DNA from 4 places in the Priestia sp. ST2 genome. Region 2 is predicted to be linked to each of the others. Evidence: riboswitches for the same ligand, from Rfam matches in the RefSeq annotation. Region 2 holds a riboswitch; each other region holds the start of a gene.
What was found. Region 2 has a riboswitch for cobalamin ahead of AC0KUU_RS07210 ((2Fe-2S) ferredoxin domain-containing protein). Riboswitches for the same ligand answer to the same signal wherever they lie in the genome.
Positions count from the first base shown of each region.

Region 1: another riboswitch for cobalamin. It lies ahead of AC0KUU_RS00085 (ribonucleoside-diphosphate reductase subunit alpha); the one in region 2 lies ahead of AC0KUU_RS07210 ((2Fe-2S) ferredoxin domain-containing protein).
Region 3: another riboswitch for cobalamin. It lies ahead of metE (5-methyltetrahydropteroyltriglutamate--homocysteine S-methyltransferase); the one in region 2 lies ahead of AC0KUU_RS07210 ((2Fe-2S) ferredoxin domain-containing protein).
Region 4: another riboswitch for cobalamin. It lies ahead of AC0KUU_RS10425 (ABC transporter substrate-binding protein); the one in region 2 lies ahead of AC0KUU_RS07210 ((2Fe-2S) ferredoxin domain-containing protein).

Region 1 is NZ_JBVVNT010000001.1:14,956-22,426, reverse strand. It holds gene AC0KUU_RS00100 (DUF1540 domain-containing protein) at 3-161, shown strand; gene AC0KUU_RS00095 (hypothetical protein) at 228-431, shown strand; gene AC0KUU_RS00090 (ribonucleotide-diphosphate reductase subunit beta) at 461-1,504, opposite strand; gene AC0KUU_RS00085 (ribonucleoside-diphosphate reductase subunit alpha) at 1,521-3,764, opposite strand; cobalamin riboswitch at 3,898-4,083, opposite strand; gene menC (o-succinylbenzoate synthase) at 4,363-5,466, opposite strand; gene AC0KUU_RS00075 (o-succinylbenzoate--CoA ligase) at 5,470-6,933, opposite strand; gene menB (1,4-dihydroxy-2-naphthoyl-CoA synthase) at 7,016-7,471, opposite strand, start outside.
Region 2 is NZ_JBVVNT010000002.1:161,082-168,552, reverse strand. It holds gene AC0KUU_RS07230 (precorrin-8X methylmutase) at 1-492, opposite strand, end outside; gene cobK (precorrin-6A reductase) at 498-1,265, opposite strand; gene AC0KUU_RS07220 (sirohydrochlorin chelatase) at 1,262-2,173, opposite strand; gene cobJ (precorrin-3B C(17)-methyltransferase) at 2,192-3,814, opposite strand; gene AC0KUU_RS07210 ((2Fe-2S) ferredoxin domain-containing protein) at 3,828-4,208, opposite strand; cobalamin riboswitch at 4,310-4,489, opposite strand; cobalamin riboswitch at 4,608-4,786, opposite strand; gene AC0KUU_RS07205 (hypothetical protein) at 4,933-5,091, opposite strand; gene AC0KUU_RS07200 (M42 family metallopeptidase) at 5,442-6,479, opposite strand; gene AC0KUU_RS07195 (cation:dicarboxylate symporter family transporter) at 6,589-7,471, opposite strand, start outside.
Region 3 is NZ_JBVVNT010000004.1:653,625-661,095, reverse strand. It holds gene AC0KUU_RS20915 (sugar porter family MFS transporter) at 1-587, shown strand, start outside; gene AC0KUU_RS20910 (hypothetical protein) at 732-920, shown strand; gene AC0KUU_RS20905 (metallophosphoesterase family protein) at 1,163-2,038, shown strand; gene AC0KUU_RS20900 (hypothetical protein) at 2,634-2,885, shown strand; SAM riboswitch class I at 2,966-3,076, shown strand; cobalamin riboswitch at 3,156-3,344, shown strand; gene metE (5-methyltetrahydropteroyltriglutamate--homocysteine S-methyltransferase) at 3,494-5,788, shown strand; gene AC0KUU_RS20890 (acetate uptake transporter) at 5,931-6,548, shown strand; gene AC0KUU_RS20885 (GNAT family N-acetyltransferase) at 6,692-7,192, shown strand; gene AC0KUU_RS20880 (hypothetical protein) at 7,369-7,471, shown strand, end outside.
Region 4 is NZ_JBVVNT010000002.1:774,960-782,430, forward strand. It holds gene AC0KUU_RS10405 (bifunctional adenosylcobinamide kinase/adenosylcobinamide-phosphate guanylyltransferase) at 1-225, opposite strand, end outside; gene cobD (threonine-phosphate decarboxylase CobD) at 222-1,301, opposite strand; gene cbiB (adenosylcobinamide-phosphate synthase CbiB) at 1,276-2,262, opposite strand; gene AC0KUU_RS10420 (adenosylcobinamide amidohydrolase) at 2,267-2,875, opposite strand; gene AC0KUU_RS10425 (ABC transporter substrate-binding protein) at 2,964-3,923, opposite strand; cobalamin riboswitch at 4,182-4,314, opposite strand; gene AC0KUU_RS10430 (thioredoxin family protein) at 4,406-4,720, opposite strand; gene AC0KUU_RS10435 (YpjP family protein) at 4,909-5,511, opposite strand; gene AC0KUU_RS10440 (class I SAM-dependent methyltransferase) at 5,895-6,671, opposite strand; gene AC0KUU_RS10445 (BrxA/BrxB family bacilliredoxin) at 6,806-7,243, opposite strand.

The sequences.
Region 1 (7,471 bases), on a different contig from region 2:
CGTTGGAACAAAACATTCTTTGTGAAGTAAATAACTGTCACTTTTGGAAAAATGGAAATCACTGCAGCGCAGAAGAAATTTACGTGGTAAGTCATAGCGGAAAACATGCAGCAAGCAGTTATGAAACAGACTGTAAAACGTTCAAGCCAACTGAAGCGTAACCCGCAAAAGGACAGCCTCTGGGTTGTCTTTTTTCTCTCTTCAAGATCATAAAAAAGGAGACTAATATGAAAACTGAACAACTGATTCATTTTTTTAAAGAAGAAGCAATAAAAGCAAATGAACAAACCTTTCCAATTTATGTACAATCGTTTACTCATTTATGGACATATAAATGGGGAACACTTGAAAACATTCCAGAAGAAATTGATGACTTAATTACCACACGTGCGTTAGAACTTGGACTTATTCACTTAAAAAAAGCTGACTAATCAATAAGGAAATTAGTCAGCTTTTGTATTTATAGATCATCAAATCCATTCGCATCTGATGCTTTTGTATATTGTCTTGATTTCTGTTCAAAGAAATCTGTTTTCCCTAAATCTACCTCTTGATAAGCAATAATCCAACGAAGAGGATTTTCAATCGGTGCTTCTGGGAAAGCAGCTCGGCCGAAGCCTAATTGATTACAGCGTTTATTAGCCATGTATTCAATATACTGCTGCAGTTCTTTCATCGTGATGCCGTCGAATTTTTCTCCAATAACAGATTCCGCCCATTCAATTTCAAGACGAGCTGCCTCTTGGAACGTTTCAACTACAAACGTTTCTAGCTCCTCCGTACGATAAGCTGGATTTTCATTTAGTACTTCCTTGAAAATCTTTTCAAATAACCCAACGTGAAGCTGTTCATCACGATTGATATAGTTAATCATCGTAGATGTCGCCACCATCTTTTGATTTCTCGCAAGATTATAGAAGAAAGCAAATCCGCTATAGAAGAAAAGGCCTTCTAAAATAACATCATATACCATAGACTTCAAAAAGTTTTCAACCGTTGCTTCTTCGCTAAATGCTTTATATCCGTTTGTAATAAAGTCATTTCGAGCGCGAAGCTTTTCGTCTGTGCGCCAGTATTCAAATACTTCATCTTGTTTTCCTTTTGGTACAAGACTTGATAAAACATATGAATAGGAATGATTATGAACCACTTCTTGCTGCGCTAAAATAATCATTAGAGCATTAATCGAAGAATCGGTTACATAGTCAGCTACTTTGCTAGCATAATCTGATTGAATACTGTCCAGTAGCGCCAGCAAGCCAATAATTTTCAAAAAGCTCTCTTGTTCGTCAGCCGTTAACTGAGGGAACTGCTTAATATCTTGACCCATATTAATTTCAAACGGCGTCCAAAAGTTAGCTAGCATACGTTTGTATTTAGGGAACGCCCATGAAAATCGGACGTCATCCCAGTTTAGAATATTTGAGCTCTTGCCGTTAATGATTCCTGTCGAACGGTTCGGAGCTGTTTCGTTCATTAATTCTCGTTTTAACATGCTTGTCATCAATTATTCACTCCTTTTAACTATGACAGCTTTCACATTCTTCAATGACTTCACTTGATGTTGAACGTACGTAGTAGGTCGTTTTTAACTTTTCTTTCCATGCCGTCATATGAAGATCCAGCAGCTCTTTTGCTCGGATATCATTTTGCACATATAAGTTGAATGAAATGGATTGATCAATATGGCGCTGGCGCTTGGCGTTTTGCTTAATGCTCCAGTGCTGATCAATTAAATAAACGGACTTATAATACCAGTTTGTTGCTGGTGATAAATCTGGTGCCGTCACCGGGATTTTATAGTTTTTCTTTTCCTCTGAATAAAACTTACGGAAAATCGGATCAATACTTGCAGTAGAACCCGCGATAATAGATGTTGATGAATTAGGTGCTACAGCCATTAAGTAGCCATTTCTTATCCCATTGCTTTGAACTTCGTTACGCAGTTCACTCCACGCTTCGCTTGTGTATTTACGTGTTTCAAAATAAGCGCCTGACTCAAAATCTGAGCCTTTAAATAATGGATATGCACCTTTTTCTTTAGCTAAGTTCATGCTTGCCTGTACGGTTAAGTAAGCAATTTGCTCGTACAATTCATCGCAATATGCTACCGCTTCATCTGTTTCCCATGCTATTTTCTTTAAGGCAAGCAGATGGTTCCAACCAAATGTGCCAAGTCCTACTGCGCGGTACTTTTGGTTTGTTAGTTTTGCTTGAAGTACTGGCAAATCATTTAACTCAATAACGTTATCAAGCATGCGTACTTGAATTGGAATTAAACGTTCAAGCACATCTTCAGTTACGGCTCTCGCTAAGTTGATAGAAGAAAGATTACATACAACAAAATCGCCCGGATTCTTTGTAATAATAATTTTTCCGTCTTCTGTAATTTCCTCTGTTACGACCGTTGTGCTTTGGTTTTGCGTAATTTCTGTACATAAGTTGCTGCAGTAGATCATGCCCTCGTGGCGGTTTTGATTAGCTCGGTTAACCGTATCACGATAAAACATATAAGGCGTTCCGGTTTCAAGCTGGGAAAGCATAATGCGCTTGAAGATTTCAATAGCAGGTACTGTTTCTCTTGAAAGCTGTTCATTATTTACACACTCAGCGTAACGAGTGCGGAACGAACCGCTGCCTTCTTCTTCATCATAAAAATCTTCTAACGAGTAGCCCATCAGCGTACGAACTTCGTGAGGATCGAATAAGTGCCAGTCTTCACGTGCCTCTACTTTTTCCATAAACAAATCTGGCAAACATACGCCAGTGAATAAATCATGCGTGCGCTGACGTTCGTCACCATTGTTCAAACGCGCGTCTAAGAATGAAAAGATGTCTTTGTGCCATACGTCTAAATATACGGCAATAGCTCCTTGTCGTTGACCTAGCTGATCGACACTTACAGCCGTATTATTTAGCTGTTTCATCCATGGAATTGTTCCTGATGATACGCCTTTAAAACCTTTTATATCACTTCCTCGGCTTCTAATATGACCGAGGTAGACACCAATTCCGCCTCCATTTTTACTAAGCGTGGCCAAATCTGTATTGCTATCATAAATACCGCGTAAGCTGTCATCAATCGTATCAATAAAGCAGCTAGATAGCTGTCCGTAGCTCTTTCCTGCGTTTGAAAGTGTTGGTGTGGCAACCGTCATATATAGACTAGAAAGCGCCCAATACGCTTCTTTTACTAATGCTGTTCGATTTTCTTTCTTTTCTTGAGACATCAGCGTCATAGCAATGATAAGAAAACGTTCTTGCGGTAATTCGTATACGCGCTTATCATGTGATGTCGCTAAATAGCGATCTGCTAATGTCAACAATCCAATGTATGTAAATAAACGGTCGCGTTCAGGAATAATGACTGAAGCAATTTCATTAATTTCTTCTTCTGTATATGTTTTTAATAGCTGCTTATTATAAATGCCGATTTTTGTTAGTTCTTGAATAAGCTGATAAAACGAACCGTACTTCTCTTTTTTATCGTAACCTCGGTTGTCCGCTGCTTTTCGATATAGTTCGTTTAAGTAGACGTCTGCCGCTACGTACGTCCAATCGGGTTCTTCCATTGAAATACGCTCTAAGGCTGCCAAAATTAGGACGTTTGCAACCTTTTCGTCCGTCATATTTTCCTTTACTGTAACAGTTTGAATAACCTTTTCCTCATACAAAGAAAAATCAAGCTGCGTAAATTCTTTTTTTAAACGTTCAATATATGCAGTTAATTCATGTAGAATTGTAGGCTTTAATGTATTCACCATAAATATGGCTCCTCTCTTCACTTCAAAATAAAAAATCGCTCACCGTACCTCGGTGAGCGAATAGAACGAAGATAGAAGAAGACACTAAGTCTTTTCTCAATCCTCGCTCTACCCTCTCACCTCCCGAAGAAGATAAAACGACATAAAAAAGGCAGGTCTCCTGACTTATGCTTCTTTTTACTTTAAGGCCTTCCCATGATGTTTACTCACAGTGGATTTCCTTATTTCATCAGCATTCACAGTTGCGGGGACAGCTTTGGATTTTCACCAAATTCCCTTTTAAGTCTTTTTATCAGACACCTTTTTCACTGGAAAACACAAAATATAGTATTTTATTATGGATTTCAAAACAACATATTGTGTTATGTTATAAACACATTATATAGGACAACTTAGAAAACTATCAACCTATTTTCAAAAATAATTTTGTTTTTTACGATAAAACTCTTCGACTTTTTTCATCAAACTATTCCATCATAACATGTTTTGACACGCTTGATGGAACAATGTGCTCTTTTTAAAAAATTTGTCCTATTTTTCTACTAAACATTGACAACCTCAATAAAAAAACCGTTTTTCATCAAAAAACGGTTGTTAATTATTTGTATTCTTTTTCAAATGCTGTGATTGTTTTGATAAACTTTTTATCAATATCGTATCCTATCCCCGGTTTTCCCTTCACCTTTATTACTCCGGCTTCTACCTCTACTTCGGGCTTAATAATATCTTTTTCCCAATAGCGAGACGACGCAGAAATATCACCTGGTATCGTGAAAGAAGGCAGTGTGGCAAGGGCAATGTTATGAGCTCGTGAAATCCCTCCTTCTAACATTCCTCCAACCCAAAGTTTTACACCATGCTGGGCGCATAAATTATGAATTTGCTTTGCTACGGACATTCCGCCAACTCGCCCGATTTTCACATTGATAATCTTACAGCTTTCTTGTTCGATTGCATGACGTGCATCTTCATAGCTCACAATACTTTCATCTAAGCAAATCGGCGTCTTTATTTGCTTTTGTAACAATCGATGATCAAGGATATCATCAGAACTTAACGGCTGTTCGATCATCATTAAATTCAATTCATCTAGTTTCTTCAATGAATCACTATCGCTTAACGTATAAGCTGAATTGGCATCAGCCATAAGAGGAATGCTTGGAAATTCATCTCGAATTTGTTTCAGTAGCTCATAGTCAGCACCCGGCTTAATTTTCACTTTAAAGCGCTTATAGCCATCTTTCATGTAAGTCTTTATTTGTTCTTTCATTACGGAAATGTCATTTAAGCCAACTACCACTCCAGCTTCTACAGCAGGCCTTACTCCGCCAATTACTTCAGATAACGGCTTATTTTGCCGCTTTGCATACAAATCCCATACAGCACAGTCCAAAGCTGCTTTAGCCATGTTATTTCGCTTTAGAGGTTTGAATAGCTTTTGAACATCCTCTGGTTTTTGAAGCTGCTTATGAAGAAGCGAGGGAATTAAAAAATCGTCTAACATATGAAAACACGTCTGAATCGTTTCTTCCGTATACCAAGGAGATGAAAAAGCAACGACTTCTCCCCACCCTGTAAATCCTTGTTCATCTTCTACTTCAAGCAAAATCAATTCTCGATCCTGCACCGTACCATAGCTTGTTGAAAAAGGAGAAAGAAGCTTCATGTCAATTTTATAAAGATGTACTTTTTTTATAATCATCGATTAGCTCCCTTTCTGTATGAACGATGATAGCTTCCGGCGTATGATTTTATTAGAAGCCGTTCGCGGCAGCTCCTCTACTCGAACGAAATACTTTGGAAGTTTGTACTTTGCTAAAAATTGTTGAATGTGTAAAGATAATTCTTCATCTGAAACGTCTTCGTTTACAACAACACATGCAGCTGGCACTTGTCCCCATTTTTCATCAGCTACTCCCGTTACACCGGCCTCTTTAACAGCGGGATGCTTCAACAAAACATTTTCAATTTCAGCTGGATATACATTTTCTCCACCTGAAATAATAAGGTCTGAACGTCTGTCTAACACATATAGAAAGCCTTCTTCATCCACTTTCCCGATATCTCCTGTATAGAACCAGCCTTGTTGAATTGCTTTTTGAGTAGCCTCAGGTTTATTTAGGTATCCTTTTGTAACATTTGGACCTTTAACAATGATTTCTCCTGCTTCGCTGGTCTCATTTCCTTTTTCATCTACAATTTTCATTGCACATGGAAATAATGGTTTACCTGCTGATCCCAGTTTTCGCAAACTGTCTTCAGGTGAAAGCGTAACGAACTGTGAAGATGTTTCTGTCATTCCATACGTTTGATAAACAGGAATTTCTTTATTCACACAAGCCTCTAAAATAGTAAGCGGTGCAGGTCCTCCTCCTAAAAGCATACAGCGAAACGTATTTGGATACTTGCGTTCAGCTAATTCATCAAGCATATTGGACAGCATAGAAGTAACAACCGAAATAATCGTTACCCCTTTGTTTTCAATGGCTTCATTTACTGCTCTTGCTTCAAACCGTTCTTCTAAAATGATTTTCATTCCGTAAAAGACGCTCCGCATTAAAATAGATAAGCCACTAATATGAAACAAAGGAACCGCTATAAGCCAGCAGTCTTTTTCATTTAATCCTAAATTAAGCGCTGAGCCAACGGAACTCCACCAGTGATTTCCATATGTCTGCAGCACTCCTTTTGGATGACCTGTTGTTCCAGACGTATACATAATGGTGAATGTGTCCTCGAGATTCCACGTTTTTTGAAAACCTGTTTCTGCTTCTGGAGAACTTTTTAAAGCAGGTAAAGTAAGCTGAGTAATGGAACTTTGGAATTCTCTAATTAAAAATGTTTCATCCGCAATAAGCAACGACACGTTTGCATCTGTTAGCTGATAATTAATTTCTTCGTTTGTCAAACGCGTGTTGACGAGCAGCAACCGGGCGCCAATATAAGAAATCGCATGTAAAATCTCGATAAACTCCACTCTATTTTTCATGTGTAAAGCAATGGTATCACCTTGCTTTACACCGTTAAACGAAAGCTGCTGTGCTACTTTTTGAACACGTTTATGAAGCTCTTGAAACGTAAGAGACGTTTGCGGTGTTTCTACCGCCACTCGATTTGGCGTCAAATATGCTCTTTGCATAAGCCCATTAGGAATCGTTTGGCTACTCATGAATTTCTCTCCTTTTTATACTGATTAACTAAATTAAATTGAAAAAACAGCCTGATGATAATCACCAAGCTGTTTCAGCTGTTTAAGGGAAACGTGGGAACTGTTGGAAGTCTGGATTGCGTTTTTCCTTAAATGCATCGCGACCTTCTTTTGCCTCATCGGTTGTGTAATAAAGAAGCGTTGCGTCACCCGCAAATTGCTGGATACCAGCTAAGCCATCCGTATCAGCATTAAATGCTGCTTTTAAGAAACGAAGAGCGGTTGGACTTTTTTCTAACATCTCTTCACACCATTGAATTGTTTCAGCTTCAAGCTGTTCTAATGGAACGACCGTGTTTACTAATCCCATGTCTAGTGCTTCTTGAGCGTTGTACTGACGGCATAAGAACCAGATCTCACGCGCTTTCTTATGACCTACGATGCGAGCTAAGTAACCAGAGCCATATCCTGCATCGAAGCTTCCCACTTTAGGACCTGTTTGCCCAAAGACTGCGTTATCCGCTGCAATTGTTAAGTCACATACAACATGAAGAACGTG
Region 2 (7,471 bases):
AACAAGCCCAGGCTTCGCTTCTCCTTCTTTAATCAAACGAATTAATTCAAGTAAAGCTGTGGGTGCGTTCCCAATTGCAAAAATTCCACCGTCTGCTTCTTTGATGGCTTTTCGCATAGAAATAATTGCACGCGTTGTATTTAAGCGCTTTGCTTCTTCCATTACGTCCGGATCCGAAATATAAACTTTGATTTCACCGCCGTGTTTTTCAATTCGCTGCTTGTTTGTTCCTACTTGCACCATTTGTACATCTGCAACCACTTGCTTGCCGCTGCGAATAGCTTTAATTCCTGCTTGAATCGCATCCGGATGAAACAGCATGCTGCGTCCAAGCTCAAAGTCTGCAGACGCATGAATTACGCGCTGAACAATTGGGTACTGTTCGTCTGTAAACGGATGAGGCCCAAGCTCTTCTGTAATCATCTCAAAACTTTTTCCTTCTATTTGCTGAGGCTGAACAGTTAACGGTTTAAATTCTGTACGAAAATCCATCTCAATCAACTCCTATTTTGGTTTACTAAAGCATGAACCACTTCTTCAAAAGTGGAATACACGGTTCCATACTCAATTTTCGGTCGCCCAATCATAATAATATCTAAGCCTAACTCTTTAGCTGCTTCCACTTTTTCATCCACAGATCCAACTTTTCCGCTTTCTTTTGTGACCATGACCGTCACTCCGTATTGCTTATACAGCGCTCGATCAAACTCTTTTGTAAACGGCCCTTGAATAGCAATAATATTTTTTTGCGAAAATCCCAATTGCTGGCACTTTTCCATATTATCCAGCCTTGGAAGCATACGAGCAACAAGCCGTACATCTGAAAGAGGAAGCAGCTTTTCTGTAAAAACCTGCAGCGTTTTGCTGCCTGTTGTCAGCATAATAACTCCTTTTTTCTCAGCTGCTACTTCTGCTGCTTCTTCATACGTAGAAACCATTGTCATATTATCATAGGTAAAAGCCTGCGAAGCCCGCTCATAGCGTATGTAAGGAATCGCTGTTTCAGCAGCCGCGCCGATAGCATTTTTAGATGCTTCTTCTGCAAAAGGATGACTTGCATCCACAATAGCTTTTACACGATGTTCGTTTACAAAATCCATCATATCTTCTTTTGTGAGACGTCCAATTTTCACTTTCACTTCTGCACGCTGTAATTCGATAGCTGCGTTTTCGGTTACAACCGTTGCCGTAACCTCATGACCTGCTTTTTTCACTTGCACGGCTAAGGCACGTGCATCGCTAGTTCCGGCTAACAATAAAATCATTTTAGCTCGCCGATCTTATCTTCATGATGATCGTGGTCATGATGGTGATCGTGGTGATGGTGTCCGTGATCATGGTCATGATCGTGATGATGATGGTGATCAATATGCTCCATAATGCCAAGGCGATATTGACACGTATCGCAGTTCATTTTCACTTCACCTTCTAATCCTTCTTCAGCACGTTCTTTTAAAATTGTCTGCAGTTTTGGGTGAAAACCGAAATAGCCGGCGAGCTTAAACTCAATGTTTTCATGCTGCATTTTATACTGCTTCACCATTTCTTCTAATCGCTTAATTAATACTCCTGTAAATAAGAAATACGGGAGAATAACCACTTTTTTAGCGCCCAATTTCAAACATCGCTCCACGCCTTCATCAATCAGTGGAGCGGTCACGCCCATAAAAGAAGTTTCAACGATTTTATAATTTGTTTTTTCCCAAAGAAGGCGCGTAATTTTATATAAATCACTGTTTGCATCAGGATCACTTCCTCCTCGCCCTAAGACGATAACAGCCGTGTCTTCAGCTGGAGTTTCTAAATTCTCTCCTGATTCTTGTAATCTCGTTTTTAAAATTTCAAGGGCTTCTTCATGAACGCCAATGGGACGTCCGTATACGAAGTTTACGTGTGGATATTTTTCCTTAGCTTCATCTATAGCCGCCGGAATATGTATTTTAGAGTGGCCAGCAGGCAAGAGCATAATTGGAATTACAACTACATCTTTTGCTCCTTTTGCCACACATATATCAATGCCTTGACTTACATTTGGGCGTTCAAATTCTAGAAAACACGTTTCTATTAAGATAGATGCGTCCCAATCATGCTTCATAGTCGAAATAAATTCGCGAATTTGATCGTTCCCTTCAGGATCTCTGCTTCCATGACCGACAAATAAAACTGATTTCATATAATGCCCTCCCATTTTTTAATCTCCACACGGAGCTGGTTCTACTTTTATTTTTGGTGTTATATCTTGATAGTCGAATCCATAAACGTTCTTCACACGCTTAAAGAATTTATGAAATCGCTCATTAGGATGACCTTTTTCTTTATATTCATGGACAATGTTCTCCACTATTTCAACAATGTCATCGGGTGCTATGCCTTCCGCCACAATTTGACCTGAATGCGCATTTCGTCCAACCGTTTTAGCTCCTAAAAATAAATCAAACGCACCTTTTCTATAGACAATGCCGATATCTTCTTGAACTGCGCCATAACAGGCCATACCGCATCCATTAATACCAAGCTTCAGCTCTTTTGGCATGTCCATTCCCCCGAGGCGTTTTTGTAATTCTTCCGTATGTGGAATAGCATCGCTTTTTTCTCCATCACAAAAATCACACGCTTTAATTGTGAACACGTCTCCGACCGGAGATAGTAAAAAGGAAGCTGCTTGGAGCTTTTTAATAATCACATCTGGCTGGGCTGTTGGAATTTGAAGTTTGATTTGATGGTCAGGTGTATACTCCATCGTACCTTTTTCACCAACAACTTCTGCTAGTGTTGTCATTTGAACAGGCGTGAATTTCTTATTGGCAAGTCCTGGACTAACCGCGACTTCGAAAATTGACTGTATTGGCTGGTGTACGACCCCAGAAGTGGTTTCACCTAAAATTGCTTGAAGCGCTTCTTCTGCAAGAGCTCGTGAAGTTGCTGTTTCTTCTGGTTTGGTCTGAACTGCTTCAATTGCTGAAGCTGTTTGCTCTACAGTCTCTTCTTGATCGAGAGCCCATGGTTCTGCTTCTTTTCGAAGTCGCTGATGCGGTCTTAGCGGCTGCTCCGTTTGGTTGAGGGTATATTTCCGCTGATACCCGCGCGGTGTAATCATTAAATCGTCGTAAAAGAACGTAGATGAATTTCCGACAACAACGGTAGTCAGCATGCCTATTTCATGGTTTAACATGTCTTTTAAGTTAGTCATTACGACTTCTTCACGGTCACGATAAGCGCTTTTCACAAGACCAACAGGCGTATCAGGAGAACGGTACTTTAATAGAATCCTTTGCGCTTCAACAATTTGTCTTGTTCGTCTTCCGCTCTTTGGGTTGTAAAAAGCCACTACAAAATCTGCTTGTGCAGCTGCTTCAATTCTTTTTTCGATTAGATCCCACGGCGTAAGGTGGTCACTTAAACTAATCGTACAAGCATCGTGCATCACGGGCGCTCCAAGGAGAGATGCGCATGAATTGATAGCCGAAATGCCAGGAATTACTTCCAGCTCTATGCCCGTTTCTTTTTTCCAGCCTTTTTCAATCAACACTTCATATACAAGGCCTGCCATTCCGTATACTCCTGCATCTCCGCTCGAAATGACAGCTACGGTTTTTCCTGCTTCGGCTTGCTTTACAGCTTCCTGTGCACGGCTTACTTCTTCGGTCATTCCCGTACTAATAATTTGCTGATTCGTTAACAGTCCTTGAATTAATTCCACATAGGTTTTGTAACCGATGATCATATCACTTTCTTGAATGGCTTCTCTTGCTCGCTGTGTAATATGTTCAAAGCTCCCCGGCCCAAATCCAATAACTAACAGTTTACCTTTCATGCTAGCTCCTCCTTTATGCGTTACTTTTTACTTTGTCAATTCCTTCTATGGAGTCACTGTTTTCCGGAGAAACGAAACCATTTTGATCATATTCATAAATAAGCGATTCCTTTACACTGCAGCCTCCTGCTAAATGCTCTTCGACAATCCGGTGAGCCACGGTTTCAGTGACCTGCTTGTACCAATCTCCTGAAGGATAGACGATAGCTACAGGAGCATCTTTGCATCGTCCGTTACAGCGCGTACGCGTTGTATGAACCGTTTCATCCAAATCCAGTTCCGTCACTTTATTTCGAATAGCTTGTGTGGCTTCTTCTCCACCTTTTCTCATACAGCTGCTTCCATTACAAATCAATACGTGATGTTTTGTTCCGTTTAAGTTCCACGTCGTCACACTCATTCGCTCCTTTACTAAAAAAAGCGCCTCTATCAATGATAGAGGCGCAGAAAATTCAAACTAAGTTTTTGCACTTCCACCTATATCCCGTAGGGTAAGCTTCGCATTAGAAAAAGGCTGGTTTCCTGACTTCGATTCATCACTTGATTGCGCCTTCCCAAATACAGTGGCATATGCAATCAGCTCCTCTTCACAGTGGCGGGTACCGCGCTGGCTTCACACCAGACTTCCCATTTAACGCAATGTGAACATTGCGCACCTTTTTTGCACGATATGTAGTTTTTCGATACGAGAAAAACCCGCTTCGCTAATATGCGAGCGGGTAAAACGTCAGAATAAGAGTGTACACGAATGCCACTTTAAGCCAACGTTTCCCTTCCCGCTCCCCGGAGAAATAGAAACTTCACAATAAAGACAGGTCTCCTGACTTGTGTATCATTCTACTTGAGAACCTTCCCGTGATTTTTTCACAGTGGTTATACTCGTTCGTCCACACTTACAGTTGCGGGGGCAGTACTGGTCTTTCACCAGTTTCCCTATTAAGCCTTCTTGGCATCTTTACTGTTGCTGTTTGATATATATGAACCTTTTAAACTATCAGAATAATAGAAGTAACTACCATATCATAGCGTACATTTTTTTTTATTTCAACTCTATTCTTTTCGGAAGATACAAGCACCTATAAAAAAACAAGAGCATAAAGTCAGCTCCTGTTTTTTCATTATATAGCTACTAATGTTAAATGAGGATCATTATAATACACCACTTCTGAAAGAACTTTACAGCCATTTGTTTTGGCAAAAGCTTCTCTCGCCTGCTTTTCAGTTTCAAATTCAAACATTTTCATTTCTTTTCCAGCATATACCGTCAGTACCCACATGAAAAGATTCGCCTCCGATTATTGTAGTGATCGCTATATCCACATTATGCCGAAACCATTTCCTTTTGAAAACCCATTCTACAAAACTTGTCACAAGAAACTTTTAAAAATTTAAAAACATTTTAACTTCTGTAAATGAACAAAATGTACAAAAGGTTTAAGCAATATTATACCTCTTTAAAAAGGTGCTTTTTTAACCAACTGTTGCTTCACCAGTAAAAAATATATAGTATTTATTAAAAAAAGAAGCCGGACAGCCGGCTTCTTTTTTAGGAAAGGAAAGTACAGACATCACAATCCCGTCCTGCTCTTTATTTTGCATAAAAATACACTAATTAAATATTGCTTTCTTAAAGCAGAACCATGTTCGACTGCACATAGTGATAAAGAAGCTTATACGTATGGTTTAATGAATCTTGATGCGTTCTCTCAAACGCATGAGAAGAATCAATTCCTGGACCAATTAAGCCGTGTACGATATCGTGTCCGGCACGAATAGCAGCAGAAGCATCTGATCCGTAAAACGGATAAATATCTAATTTGTACTGAATATCATGTTGCTTAGCTAGCTCCACCAAATGCTTTCTCAAACCGTAATGATATGGGCCGCTTGAATCTTTTACACAAATAGACACGGTGTATTCATCGGTAGATTGTCCATCTCCCATAGCACCCATATCAACCGCTAAGTATTCTACTGTTTGAGGCGTAATGTTCGAATTCCCTCCGTATCCAATTTCTTCATTATTTGAAATGAGAAAATGCGTAGTGTATGGCAGTTCGATCTGTTCTTCTTGAATTGTTTTTATGAGCTGAAGCAATAAAGCTACGCTTGCTTTATCATCGAGATGACGAGATTTAATAAAACCGCTTTTTGTTATTTCTACACGAGGATCAAACGAAACAAAGTCGCCTACTTCAATTCCAAGGCTGCGAACATCTTCTGCGCTATGTACTTTTTCATCCAGTCGAATTTCTATATTTTCTTGATTTCGCTCAGCTTTCCCTGCATCTTTATACACATGAACAGATGTTTGATGCATAAGGATGGTTCCTGTAAATACTTCTCCTGATGAAGTTTCAATTTCACAATATTCTCCTTCAATAGAATTGTAGCGAAACCCTCCAATCAAGTCGATTTTCAGACGTCCACTCGGTTTGATTTCTTTTACCATAGCACCTAATGTATCGACATGAGCCGTCAGCATGCGGTGGTGATCTGTATCTTTACCGGGAATAGTAGCGACTAAGCCTCCTTTTCGATTGCGGTACGTTTGAATATTTAGCTCTTTTATATAGTCTTCGACAAATGAAATTACCTTTTCTGTATTTCCAGAAGGACTGGGAATCGAAACAAGCTTTTTAATTAACTGAACAGTTTCCGTCATTATGACACTTCCTTTGTCTCTCATTTCTTTTATTTTACCATATGTTTCAAAAAAGATAACAGTCAGCTCCAAACAAAACAAGCCGGGCAGCTGCCCGGCTTGTTTTGTTTTAAGCTATGTTTGATTTCTTTAATTCATTTGTATAATTTAATGATTTTTGCTTATCAAATTCGCCTTCAGACTTTGACATCACAATTGCAGCTAAAGCATTTCCTACTACGTTAACTGTGGTACGCATCATATCAAGAATGCGGTCAATTCCTGCAATAAATGCCATGCCTTCAAGAGGGAAGCCCATAGATTCAAGTGTAGCAAGTACAACTACAAACGATGCTCCCGGTACACCAGCCATTCCTTTTGAGGTTAACATTAGCACAAGAAGGAGCTGAATTTGATCCATAATGGAAAGGTCGATGCCGTACATTTGAGCAATAAACAGCGATGCCAGCGCCTGATAAATGGTTGAACCATCTAAGTTAAACGTGTAGCCTGTTGGAATAACAAACGATGTAACCGATTTAGAACAACCGAAGTCTTCCATCTTTTTGATAAGAGATGGTAAAACGGCTTCTGAACTTGCCGTTGTAAAAGCAAGAAGCAGCTCGTCTTTTAACACTTTTATCAGCGTAAACATGCTTGTTCCAGCCATTTTAGCAATAATTCCAAGAACCACAAGCACAAAGAAAATCATGGTGAAGTAAACGGCGAACACTAATTTTCCTAATGGAATAAGTGATCCGACACCAAACTTTATAATATTAACACCAATAAGTGCAAATACACCTACTGGAGCAAATTTCATCACCAAATTAGTTACCCAAAACATTGCATCCAAGACGCCTTCAAAAAAGGCTAAAACAGGTTTTCCTCTCTCTCCAATCGAAGCTACGCCTACACCAAACAGTACGGAAAATAAAATGATTGGTAAAAGATCGCCCTCTGCTACCGATTGAAAGACGTTTGTTGGAACAATATGAAGAAGCTCTTGAGCA
Region 3 (7,471 bases), on a different contig from region 2:
CAACAAGCATTGCTCGTCAAGTTGGTTTAGCCCCGCAGGTAGCTGCTGGTTTTACGGTTATTGTTGGGGTAATCTTTGTCGTGACAACACTTATTTTTCTGCAGTTTGTCGATAGATTCAACCGCCGTACCATTCTTACGATTGGCGGCGCGGGTATGGCTCTTTCATTTTTTACACCGGCTATTCTAGGAGCGTTAGGCGTTAATGAAGTCGTTGTTAACTGGGTTACGTTAATTGCTCTTTGCTGCTTTATCCTTTGCTATGCGTTTTCTTGGGCGCCGCTTACGTGGATTATTGTAGGAGAAATTTTCCCGCTTTCTGTACGCGGCATCGGTGCTGGGATTTCATCTGCTTTTAACTGGACGGGATCGCTGGCAGTAGGGCTTGTGTTCCCAATTTTAGCTGATCAGTTTAGTTTGGGCGTTATCTTTTCAACGTTCGGGATCATTTGTATTCTCGGTTTATTCTTCATACGTTTTGTAGTTGTTGAAACAAAAGGACGTAGCCTAGAGCAAATTGAAACGGACATGGCAGCTCGTTCTGGAAGAAATTCTGTAAGTCCAGTTGAGCGTAATAAATATGTTTAATTGTCGTAAATGTTTTAAATGTAAGATGCTGAGATAAAAGTATTTTAGCTGAAGTGAAAAACGAACCACTAATCAAACACTTTGATTAGTGGTTCGTTTTTTTATGGTGAACGCAGGTTTCAGCTGTTTCGTTTCTTCTAGCAGTTGATTCGAGAGCAAGGCGAAGACTCCTGCGGGACAAGCGGAACAGATGAGACCCCGCAGGCGCACAAGCGACGAGGAGGCTCATCGGCCGCCCGCGGAAAGCGAAGCCTTGCACGGAAATCAACTGCGGGGGAACAAGCGGTTCAGCTCATGTCGGCCTTTGTTCGTCCCCAGCCTCTTTCTTATTAGTAGATACAGAGAGTTCATCTTTTACCCTGTCCTATTAGTGCCTAATAAAATGGAAAGATAGGTTAGCTTATCATAATGTAGACTTTAATAGATATTCATAACTAGCAATTTCTAAAACGAAAGCTAAATGTGCGTTCTGCTTACAAGAAGGTAGTGACCATCATCAACAAATTCTCATATAAATAAGTAAGCTTGTTTACTTTTAACTAAATTTATTTATTAATAGGGGGATTAACTAGTTGATGAATTTGACGCTTCATGAACGTTCTGAAAAGTTATTAAAGCAAAGAATTAAACAATTAAATCCGAGAGATCCATTTAACTTTGTTTTTATGGGAGACAGCAGAGGTGACGGACCAAACGATAATTGTTTCACGATGAGCGGTGAATTTGAGCTTGTGTTAAAAAAGGCGGTGGAATTGAACCCGCTGTTTATTATTCATGGGGGAGACACCGTCTATACAGGGAAAAAAGAGTATTTGGAGCACTTTGTTAAGGTTGTTGAAAAAATCGCCCCGAACATTCCTATGTTTGTATGCGTAGGGAATCATGATGAACTGTACCTTGATGAAAGCAATCTCGAAAACTTCAGAGCCACTATCGGAAAAGTACACTGGGTCATTGATATTCCTGTCTTCAACTTCCGGTGCATCGCATTAAATAATGTCATCAGTCCCAAGAATAAAATATATGGATTTACAGATAGAGAGCTGAATTATTTAGAGCAGCAGCTAGAGGATGCTCCTCGTAATACCGTTGTAGCCATGCATGCGCAGCCGAATATTGGCCGGTGGTCAAATCTTGAAGGGTTTCCTGTAACGACTCCTCAAAGTCAAGAATTTTTTGATTTAATTCAAGAACACCGCGTGAAAAAAGTGTTAGTCAGCCACGTGCATGCGTATGACGAGCAGTTTATTAGAAAAAACAGAAACGGGTCGTTTACGCTTGGAAGAGGCACTGATTTTGTATTGTCAGGAGGCGCCGGCGCTCCCCTTGATTTTGAGCCGCCTTTAATTTTAAATAATTATAATTTTACAGAATTTTTTGTAAGCAGGTACGACATTTTAGGTCCTCTTCTTTGGAAGGATTTTGGACGACCTCGAAGAAATTGTTTGTAAAAACAAGAAAGTAGAAAGCTAGGTTCAAAAAAAGAGGCTGGAACAAAAGGGTTTTAGACGAAGTGAAACGAATCATCGATCAAGATGTGTGATTAGTGGTTCGTTTTTTTGTTAAGGCAAACGTAGGTTTCATGTGTATAGGTCTTTCTAGCAGGTGATTGGAGGACAAGACGAAGACTCCTGCGGGAAAAGCGGAACAGGCGAGACCCCACAGGAACGTATGTGACGAGGAGGCTCAGCGACCGCCCGCGGGAAGCGAAGTCTTGTACGGAAATCAACTGCGGTGTCACAAGCGATTCAGCTCATGTATTCCATTTGCCTTTAGAGTGGATTCATTTTGTTATGTCTCAACCTCTTTTGGAAAAATGTGCATAACTCTTAACGAAACCTTGTAGCAGAAGGCTCAGTCAAACGTTATAATAGATAATGAATGATGATATATTCTCTATATTTGTCATATATTTGTATTACATATGTAATTAAAGAAAAACATTCACTTGATATACTGTTTAATGACTTAACTTTATCTTAAAATTTACAGTGAAATGCCTGTTTATAGAGGCTTAGAACATACACAGCAAATGGAGGAGCAATCATGGCAAACGAAAAGATGCAAGAAGGACTTGATCGTTTTATCAATGAAGATTTAAATGACCTTTTAGGTAGACTGTTCCCCTTAATGGACCGGGAGTGTGCCGAAGAAAAAAGAAAGCTTATCGAAACAGCGGTAGAGTACATTTATTCGTCAGGATATCACCAAGGGGCAAAAGATTTAATCGAAACGCACCGAAAAGATGATTACAAATTGTTAAGGCAAAAGTTAGCGTCAGCGCCTCCTAAAAACTAATTTTTTTGAAATTTCTTTTGACAGCATAAATGTAAGGTGTTAAGATGACTCTACATTCAAAATATTATAAACAATTAAAACTCTTATTGAGAGAGGCGGAGGGACTGGCCCTGTGAAGCCCGGCAACCATTTAACATTCTTGTTGAAAAGGTGCTACATCCTGCAAAGCGTACAGCTTTGAAAAATAAGAGAGGATTTCATAGATACTATGCCTCTCTATTCGTGATAGAGAGGCTTTTTATTTTATGTGAATATGTTTTGAATGAACAATTTTATAAAAATGCATCAGGTGCTGTGTAACGAATGTACGCAGCTTAAAAGGGAAGACCGGTGAAAAGCCGGCGCGGTCCCGCCACTGTAATGGGGAGCAACTTATTAACCACTGTTTCATGTTGAAATGGGAAGGGATAGGAAGCGATGAACCTAAGTCAGGAGACCTGCCTGTTGTATGCACTTAAGCTCTACGGGATATAGAGAGGAGTGAGGAATACGTGTTGAGAAAAACAGGCTATCTCAACTTTAGTTAAGTATGCGTATCATCTCTCTTTTCATTTCGAAAAGAGAGATTTTTTAGTTTACCGATAAAAAATATACAGGGAGTGGAAAAAATGAGCAGTGTAAAAAGTTCAAACTTAGGTTATCCAAGAATTGGTGAAAAACGAGAATGGAAAAAAGCGCTTGAGCAGTTTTGGGCAGGAAAACTAGAGAAAGATATCTTTTTGCAGGAAATTGAGTCTCTTCGTCTAGGGCATTTAAAAAAACAGCGTGACGCAGGAATTGAATTGATTCCAGTCGGCGATTTTAGCTTATACGATCACGTGTTAGATACAGCCGCTATGTTTGGTCTAGTGCCAAAGCGCTTTGATTATGACGGGGGACCGGTATCGCTTGAAACGTATTTTGACATCGCGCGAGGAACAAAAGGTGCGGTAGCTTCTACGATGACAAAATGGTTTAACACAAATTATCACTATATCGTACCAGAGCTTGAGGAATGTACGCCGGCACTTGTAGAAAATCGCCCGCTTCAATTTTACAAAGAAGCAAAACAGAAGCTGAATATTGAAGGCAAGCCCGTTATTTTAGGTCCAGTAACATTTGTGAAGCTGTCAAAAGGATATAAAAAAAGTGAGTTTAAAGAAGTAGTTGAACAATTTGTTCCGCTTTATGCAACTATCTTAGCGGAGCTGCAAGCAGAAGGAGTAGAGTGGGTACAAATAGATGAGCCGGTTTTAGCTACAACGCTATCAAAAGAAGACCTGGCGCTTTACAAAGAAGTCTATCAAGCTTTGAAGGAAGCAGCACCGAATGTAAAAGTCATTTTACAAACGTATTTTGACAGCGTTGATTACTATAAAGAAGTCGTGTCTCTTCCTGTTGAAGGAATTGGTTTAGACTTTGTGCATGACCGAGGCGAAAATCTCACTGCCCTTAATAAATATGGTTTTCCAACTGATAAAGTGCTGGCAGCAGGAGTGATTGACGGACGAAACATTTGGCGTGAAAATTTGGACGAGCAGCTTTTAACGATCAGTGAAATTGAAGAAGCCGTATCAAAAGACCGTTTGATTCTTCAGCCTTCATCAAGTCTGCTACATGTTCCTGTCACGGTGAAAAATGAAGAGACGATTGATCCAGTATTGAAAAATGCGCTCTCTTTTGCAGATGAAAAGCTAAAGGAAATTACGCTGTTAACAAAAGCGGTGCAGCAAGGAAAAGAAGCAATAGAAGAAGAAATAAGCGTAAGCAAGCAGGCAATTCAAGCATTAAATGGATCATCTTTTCGAAATTGTCAAGATGTGCAAAAAGAGCTGAAGCAGCTGCACAGCTATAAAGCAGAGCGACAAGCGCCGTTTGACGTACGTCAGCGCGTTCAGCAAGAAGCGTTTCAACTGCCGCTTCTTCCAACGACCACGATTGGAAGCTTTCCGCAAACAAAAGAAGTGCGAAAAGAGCGTCTAAAATGGCGTAAAGGCGAGTTAAGCGATGAAGCATATGAAGCGTACATTAACGAGGAAATAAAAAAATGGATTGAAATTCAAGAAAACATCGGCTTAGATGTCCTTGTGCACGGAGAGTTTGAGCGTACGGATATGGTCGAATACTTCGGTGAGAAATTAGGAGGCTTTCAGTTTACGAAGTTTGGCTGGGTGCAATCTTACGGTTCTCGCTGCGTGAAGCCGCCGCTTATTTACGGAGATGTATCGTATGAGCAGGCGATGACGATCAAAGAAACGGTCTACGCACAGTCTCTAACAAATAAGCCGGTTAAAGGAATGCTGACGGGTCCGATTACGATTTTAAACTGGTCGTTTGTGCGTGATGATATCCCGCGCTACGACGTCGCAAATCAAATTGCGCTTGCTCTTAGAAAAGAAGTAGAAGCACTTGAAAGTCAGGGCATTTCAATGATTCAAGTAGATGAACCGGCGCTGCGTGAAGGACTGCCGTTAAAACGAGAAAACTGGGACAGCTACTTAAATGCTGCGGTGTATGCGTTCAAGCTAGCGACGGTATCGGTGCAAAACGAGACGCAAATTCACACGCATATGTGCTATTCAGAATTCGAAGAGATTATTGATGCGATTAAAGCGCTGGATGCCGACGTGATTTCCATTGAAACGTCTAAAAGCCACGGTGAATTAATTTATGCGTTTGAAAAACATACGTACAATCAAGGAATTGGACTTGGCGTATATGATATTCACAGCCCGCGCGTACCGAAGCTTGAAGAGCTTCAGCGAAACATTGACCGCGCGCTAAAGGTGCTTGATCCTGCATTATTTTGGATTAATCCCGACTGCGGCCTTAAAACAAGAGGAATCAGCGAGACGGTTGAAGCTTTAAAAGTGATGGTTGAGTCTGCAAAACAAACCAGAAAAAATTTATTACAAAACGTTTAATAATAAGAAAGTAAAGGCCAAGCAGTGTAACCGCTACACTGCTTGGTCTTATGGGATTTTAAAAGGCCAAAAATATCCATTGACACTTCCCGTACATTTTTGTATCTTTTTAAAGGTGTTTTTAAAATCAGGGAGGTACAACATGAGTAACAACAGCACGCAGCACGTTAAAATTGTAACAGCGGATCCATCAGCGCTAGGTCTATTCGGACTTGCCATGGTGACACTTGTTGCATCGTTTCAAAAGCTTGGGGTAACCGATGGTGTTTCATTGGTATTGCCATGGGCGGTTTTTTTAGGCGGAATAGGACAGTTAATCGCGTCTATGCAAGATTTCAAACATAATAATACCTTCGGCGCAACTGCTTTTGGTGCCTTCGGGTTATTTTGGCTAGGTGTAGCTATGACATGGCTTATTCAGCTTGGAGCATTTGGAGAAGCGCTCGCAAAAGAAGCGGATCCAAAGCAGCTCGCATTTGCTTTTGTCGGCTACTTGATTTTCAGCGTTTTTATGACAGTTGGAGCAATGGGCACTCATAAAGTATTATTTATTATTTTTGTGTTAATTGATTTCTTATTCATTGGATTATCGCTAAGTACATTTGGTGTGGCATATGAATACACGCACTTACTAGCAGCAGTGTCAGAGCTATTGATTGCTCTGTTTTCATTCTATGGATCTGCAGCGGCTGTATTAAATACTCACTATGGTCGAATTGTGCTTCCGGTGGGCAAGCCGTTTGGAGCATTTATCAAATAATCAAGATGTTAATTAAAAAGCGAAGTAGGGTTGAATTCTGTATGATGCAGAGGTCAATCCTTTTTTGTTTGGGCATTTTTATATATAGTAGAAAGAGATAGTTATATGTAATAGAAGCTTTTAGAGAAAAAAGAAAATACATAATGAAAGGAAACGTTCCAATGATTATAAGACAAGTGGAGGAAAAAGATTTAAACCAATTAATTACGTTAGAAAACAAAGGCTTTACACCTGCAGAAGCTGCCTCAAAAGATGCATTTATCACGCGGATCAACACTATTCCTGATACGTTTATCATCGCTCAAGAAAATGAAGAAATAATCGGATATGTGAACGGTCCCGTCATTTCAGCTCCGTTTATTACGGATGATTTGTTTGAAAAAACGATTTCGAACCCTGAGGCAGGCGGTCATCAAAGCATTTTAGGTATCGTTGTAAATCCCAATCATCATCACAAAGGAATTGCCAGTATGCTGCTAAGAGAGTTTGAAAAGCAAGCGCAGGACAACCAGCGCTTAACGGTTACTTTAACATGTAAAGAAGAATTGATTCCGTTTTACGAAAAAAACGGATATGTGAATCAAGGAGTAGCGGAGTCTCAGCATGCAGGCGTGCAGTGGTTTAATATGAGCAAGGAGCTTTAACAAACAATGAAATAGAAAAGCACAAGCTTCCTTTAAGGAGTTTGTGCTTTTTTATATTAATTTCTGTGTAGTTATTGTAAATATGTAAAAGTAAAGGTGGTATTTACATGAATAAGTACGGCTTTTTTTATTGAGAGGGTGCACAGGTGTTTTATCTATTTCGTTGCTTCTAGCGGTTGATTGGAGGGCAAGGCGAAGACTCCTGCGGGAAAAGCGGCACAGGTGAGACCCCGCAGGAGCGAAAGCGACGAGGAGACTCAGCGGCCGCCCGCGGAAAGC
Region 4 (7,471 bases), 610 kb from region 2:
ATTTGGCAGAATTTGTTGTAAATCTACAGACTGCTCGATCGTTACCCAAGGCGTGTTCGCTGCTTGGCGTTCTTTTTGATGAAGCTGGATGCGTTTTTGCATTTCCTTATCTGTTTGCCTGCTTGTGGCAATATAAACAGCGCGCTTTGTACAAAAAGTTTGAACCATGTTCTCCGCTGCACTTGATTTTCCGCTTCGAACGCCTCCGCTAATAAAGATGATCATATTTCATCAAGTCCTTGTTTGATTACGTTAAGTAAATAGTCATTTTCTTCTTTCGTTTTCACAGCCAAACGGATATAGCGTCCATTTAAAAATGGAAAGTTTTCAGTATGACGAGCTACCACGCCATGGCTTGCTAAATAGACAAGCCATTCGCGCGTTTTAATAGAAGACGGAACGCTGCAAAGATAATAGTTTGTTTGAGAAGGAGAAACCAAAAGCCCCCATTCCTTTAGTTGACTCAAGATTCGTTCCCGTTCTTGTTTAATATAATGTACGGTTTCTTTTACAAAATCTTTTTCATCCACACATATCATGCCTATTTGCTGCGACAAGCCATTTACACTCCAAGGAGGCTGCTTTTTAGCCATCTTGCTAATGATTTTTTCATTTGCCAAAATATAGCCAAGACGAAGCCCGGCAATATTAAACATCTTTGTCATGGAACGCACAACAATGATATGCTCATAATCCAGAATAAGAGAATCAAATGAAGGCTGATGTTCGACAAAATCAATAAATGCCTCATCAATCATTAAGTATGTACCATGATGAGCAGCAGCTTTTACTACTTTCATCCATTCCTCATGACTATACATAACGCCCGTTGGATTATTTGGATGACAAATCCACAGTACTTTTATGTCCGGAAGAATGCTCATAATCAACTCTATATCCCAGCTCCAGCCATTTTCTTCAGATAAAGGAACGTATGTCACTTCACATCCATAAGCTTTACTTGCCTGTTCATATTCAACGAAAGTCGGCTGTACAATCCCTGCTTTCTCTCCTGAAAATAACGAAGCAATAAGGAAAAACGCTTCAGCGGCGCCATTTGTAGGCAGCACTTGAGCACCTGAAACATGATGATGAGCTGCAAGTTTATTTTTCAGCTCCGTTACTTGAGGGTCAGGATAACTAAACGCTGCACCCTTGAATTCGTTCCACTTTTCGTGAAGCACAAGGGGAGCCCCTAAAGGATTTGTATTCACGCTAAAGTCTTTTATATGCGACAAATTCTCGGCCCCTATTGCTTTTAAAAAGACATTAGGATTAGCTCCATGTGTAGGTAATAGCACTAATAACTCCTCCTAACAAAAGATATAATAACCACGTAGCATAGACCGTCCTTTTCATAATGAAAACAGCTTGTTCAATATGACCGGCTTGCAGAGGAATGAGTGGTTCACCCATTTTTGCACGATTAGATTCTATGCCTTTATATGTATTAAGCCCGCCGAGTTGAATACCTAACAGAGCAGCCACTGCGCTTTCCCCGTATCCGCTATTTGGGCTGGGATGCTTCTTAGCATCACGCTTAATCAAACTCGTTACATGCCCAAGAGAATACTGGCTTTTTGCTACATTAACAGCCGTCATCACCACTGCAGTTAACCGACTTGGAATATAGTTTAATACGTCATCGGTTTTTGCACTAAAGTAGCCGAACAGAAAGTAGCGGTCATTTTTGTACCCAACCATCGAATCACATGTGTTAATAGCTCGGTAAAAAAAGGCTAGGGCTCCTCCTCCTATAAATGCATAAAAAAGCGGAGCTGTAATACCATCACTTGTATTTTCAGCCACGGTCTCTACCGTCGCTCTGGCAATTTCTCCTTCTGACAAACGATCTGTATCTCGTCCCACAATCATACTTACTTCATATCTAGCTTTCTCCATATCTCCTAGCTGAAGCGGCTTTTGTACCTTATAAGCAGCTTCGCTTAAAGAACGAGTGGATATAGTAGTCGCAATCATTACGCTCTCTACTAAAACACCTGCTATAAAATGAACTCCGTACAAAGCATGGAGGAACAAAAAGGGAACAACTCCTGCGAGCACAGCCATACTTATCACAAGAAGCAATCCTTTGAATCGTTTTCCTGCACCTTTATTTAATCTAGAATCTATCCAATAAATCCATTTGCCAAACCAGCGAACGGGATGCGGCCAATTTTCGGGATCGCCTATAATTCGGTCAATTAGTAAAGCAATCGTCATGGCCGTCATGTGTGCAATTATCGCTTGTGTAATACTCATTTCTTCACCTCTTTCCCTTAAGTCCCTGCTCTAAGCTTATTTTCACCAGCTTGGCTACCGCTTGCCCTAAAGCGGTCATAGAGCCTGCATATTCATATAATGATCCTTGCTGAGACGCTGCAACTGAGATGCTGTCCGTAGATGTTCCCGTAGCAATCGTCTTTGTAGCCGGATCTATGACACCCAGCTGTGACAGCGTTTTTGTTTTAGCTTCTGTGGCCGCAATAAAAAGCTGTAAAAACGCTGCATCCGTAAGCGTACCTTCCACGAAAAAAAACATATTAATTGTACCAGGAGAGGAATAGAACGGGACAGCTTCGTCAGCTGTAATATCTACTGCGTTTCCTATTCCAGCCGTTATCACGGAAGCTACTCTTACTCCGTAGCCTTCATAACAGTAAACCGCTCTTTCTTTTAACCACACGGCTGTCATCAACCCTACGATTTGCTCATGGCGCACATTTTCTTTCATCAAATATTGCTCATACTCCAAAGAAGGAGTATCTGAATAATAGTCTTTGTGAACAAATCGATTGTAAAAGGTGTCCGTTTCCGTAATGCCTGTTCCTAAAACCCCTGAGCTGTATGTTTTATAAGAAGTCTCGGTTTTCATGATTAAAAGCTCAGGCCTTTCTTCAATTTTAAGATGTGAAAAGGGACCAATCCCCTTTTCAATTCGAACTGGAATATGGTCCCTCTTCTTATTTATTGTACACCTCAGGGTATACTGCTTTTGCTAAGTCCTCTAAGCCATCTACAATACGAGGTCCTAAGCGATTGATTTTGTTTTGATCAACCTTCTCGATGTTACCCTCTTTTACAGCAGTCATGCTGCTCCAAGCGGGACGCTTCATAATCTCATTTTTGTCTGCATCATACGTTGCGATAATAACGTCAGGGTTTAACTTAACAACTTGCTCTTCAGAAAACTTAACCCAACCCTTTTCACTAGCTGCTACGTTATCAGCACCGATCATAGTAAGCATTTCGTTCATGAACGTACCTTTTCCTGTTGTATAAATCTCAGGAGCTCCTGATACCTCTATCCATACTTTTTTACGATCTTCTTTTGAAATCGTTTTTGCTTTTTTCTCAATTGAAGCTACTTTTTCTTTCATGTCTTTAATTGTTTGATTAGCTTCTTTTGTTTTACCTGTTAATTTACCGATTTGCGTAATAGAATCATAAACCGTATCAAACGTTGTTGAATCTTTTACAACAAATACCGGAATACCCGCACTTTCAATTTGTTTAAATACTTCATCCGAAACGCCCATACTTGAAGCGTGTGCCAGCACTAAATCAGGATTTAAAGCAATAACTTTTTCCGCATTAACGTTCATATCTCCTACCTGCGCTTTTTTCTTTACGCTTTTAGGATAATCATCGTTGCTTGTAACACCGACTAATTCTTTTTCAAGGCCAAGGGCATATACAATCTCCGTATTACTTGGCATTAAGGAAACAATTTTCTTAGGCTGTTTTTTCAACGTAATTTCTTTATCACGCGCGTCTTTTACCTTCACTGGAAATGCAGCTTGTGACGTTTGTGCCGTATCTTGCTTCGTTTTTTTATCACTGTTGCTTTGGCTGCCTGCACCGCATGCAGCAAGTACGATGACTAACAGTGCAATAATGGAATACGAAAGCCATTTTTTCATCTAAATACTCCCCCTATATATTGTTCATTGTGAATACGAAACCTCCACGTTAAAGAAAAAGCAAATGATCATGCAAAAAGCAGCGCTATCCCGTTTTTCCGCTTTGACTATGTATACTGCTCGCCGGCAGCTTCAAAATAAAAAAGCTTTACTTTCAATTGAAAGCAAAGCAGGTAACGTCAAGATAAGCAGGAAAAGAATCCGTTCACTATACTTGATATGTATGTTCATTACCCTGCTTCACCCTTCCTCGAAGGTTTCACAGCTAACAATAAGGCAGGTCTCCTGACTTACGCACAAAGCGCTTACAGTGGCGGGACCGCGCTGGTTTTTCACCAGACTTCCCTTTTCACTCAATCTTTAAATTGAGACCTTATTGCTTTACGATTATTCACTTGTCCTAGTATACCCCACTCATGGAAAAATGGAAATAGCCATTCTCACAAAAAAAAGCTGCGAGAATGCTCTCGCAGCTTAAGGGATTAAAGAGTTGCTAAAAATTCACGGACCGCTTCAGGCGTTTTAGCATTTGCACTGTGCAAGTGTGCAATTTTTTCACCGTTTTTATATACAAGAAGAGAAGGAATACCCATTACATTGTTTTCAGCAGAAAGTTCTTCAAACTCATCCTTGTCAATTTTAAACCATGCTTTATCTGTATTTTCATCAACGATTTCATCAATGAACATATCCAAACGTTTGCAATCAGGACACCACGTTGTCGTAAAAATCCCAACGCTTAGTGTTTCGTTCTTAATTTGTTCGCGAAATTGTTTTTCTTCCGTAAATTGTTTCATTGTGTTACCTCCAGCATCTATTCGTTCCTTCTCACTATTCTATGGTAAGAAGTCTGACTTCATTATAAACGATTTTTTTATCGTTGTGCTAATGTTTCAGCTTATTTAGACCCTAACGGTTTTAGACGTAAAAAAATGCTAGCTTAAAAAAGCTAACATTTCGAAATCGCAGAATGTTGTGTCTATTATCAGCTAAACCATTTAGGCGGCATGTTTCGGTTCCAATAAATTTTCCCTAAATCATAATGCTTCTGAAAATTATCTGCAGCCGCATGATAGTGAAAATTAAACCAGTATCCATCTTTTGGAGGATTTTCACGCCGTACATGAAATCGTATTAAGTCCTGACCGGTTTCCCGGTCATATACATGGAAAATCTTTTCACCGTAGCCAGCAGCAGGATGCTCGCTTATCTCGAGATTCTGAATTGACTGTTCACGTTCAGTGCCAATGTCGGTCAGCACTTCTTCAATTTTAGGTAACACTGCTTGACGAAATTCATCTTCAATGACAGGTCCAATTTTTGTTCCGAATTTTTCCACTGACTGTTTTTCAGCTGATTCCATTGCATACGTAACAAATGATGAAACGTCTTCATATTTTGGTTCTTCATATGGCAAATGAATATCTTCTATAACAGCTGTGACAGGAGTTGTTTCTCTTACATACCCTGCTTTATGTTGCTTGTCCGCTTTTGCATCATCAACGTATAAATATTCTGGTGGAGTGACAAGCCCAAATGTAAATACTGTAATAAATACAACTAGCATTCTTTTTATCCATCTAGGCATTCGTATCTTTCCTTTCTCATCTTTTCCCATATGGTCTTTTCATATCGTAAAATTCATTGTTATAACTCACTAGGTATTGTAACATACTTATTAATTTTTTACCTATATTTGCTTATTCATTTATGCTGCCTACGGGCATTCGAAGACTTTTTAGTTAGCACCTTCCTTCTTCTGTTTGAGGTTGTCACACCGAGCGGAAACCTATACAAGATATTCCTTTTTTGCTGGATGCTTAAACACAAAAGTATTTTTATGTTCAAAAATATATCATACTTTTATGAACTTTAGATGAAATTCATAAAAAAAACTTCCAAAACTTTTTAATTCCTAAAAGGTTTTGGAAGTCTTTTCAATGATCAGGATTCGTTTTACTTTTTTGTTTATTATTGTATATCAATTGTCCCGTAATGAAATTTTGATGTTTTTCGTTTTTGTACGATAAATCCATGTTCTTCAAAACGACTGCTTTTCCAATGATCTTTTAGCACGATCTTTTGTTTGGCTACTCTTTTTGCTTCTTGTATAGCCATTGGCGTTAGCGTAGTATACAGTGCTATTGCTTTAATACCGTTAATTCCATTCGATTCATCAATTTGCTCTTGAAACATAGGATCAAAGTAGACAACATCAAAAGAATTATCTTCACAACACGCCAAAAACGATTCGAAATTTTGATGAACCACGTTTATACGCTTCATTGCATCGTTCAACTCTTGTACGTCACTTTCCCAATTTAAAAGTCCTTGTTTGACTAAATAAGCTACATAGCGGTTGCCTTCTAGTCCGACAACTTTCCCGCTTTTCCCTACCGCTGCGCTCGCCATCATACTATCCGATGCAAGACCAAGTGTACAGTCAAGCACGCTCATTCCTTTTTCCAAACTAGCAGCTTCAATAAACGGATCAGGTTCTCCTCGCAGCCATCTCTTCACTCTAAACATAGCGGAATTTGGATGAAAAAAAATAGGTTCCTCTTCATTTTGGACATGCAATTCTACTCTATTCTTACCGACAACCAGCACGTCTGCAGCTTGAAGATTCTGAAGATCTGCAACGGATTTCTTCTCTCTTACTACAAAAGGTATACTTAAATCAGCGGCTACTTGTTTGGCTTTTACAATCATCTGTTCATTTGTTCGACCAGCAGTCGTAACAATCACTTTCATAACTCCCCCTACACTGTTTGGCTATTTACATAAAGAAAAAGGATGCCGATAGACATCCTTTTTCTTATAAAGTATATGCGATTTTTCTCTAAAAATCTATATACTAGATGTGACAAAAGCAGGACATTTTATGAACAGTGCTGCTTAAAGCCATTTAAAATGTTTTCAAAAATAACTTCTAAAGGCTGACCTTCAATTTCATGTCGAGGAATAAAATGAACGACTTCTTTTCCTTTTAAAAGCGCCATAGACGGTGATGAAGGCTCAATGTCACCAAAATATTCACGCATTTTAGCTGTTGCTTCCTTATCTTGGCCGGCAAAAACAGTTACCACTTGATCTGGTTTTTGCTCAGACTGTAAGTACGCTTGCGTTGCTGCAGGACGTGCTAAACCGGCAGCGCATCCACAAACTGAATTAACGACAACAAAAGTTGTTCCTTCTACGTTTTCCATAAAATCAACTACGGCTTCCTCTGTTGTTAATTCTTCATAACCAGCTTGAGTTAATTCTTGACGCATTGGTTTAACTAACTGACGCATATATTCTTCATATGCCATTGACATATTAACATTCCTCCTAACAATCATTCACGCTAAAAGCATACTATAAAAACCAGGAAAAATCTAGCTACTCACTCTTCAAATCCTTATCGTTGTCCCATTCTTCTTCTCCATTTGACAAAAAAAGATTAAAACCGGGTCATATCATCTAATTTTTTCCTATAAAAATGTCGATTTTTACTATTAATATTCCATTTTTTGTACTATAGTAGTAAATAGTAATTTAGTAGA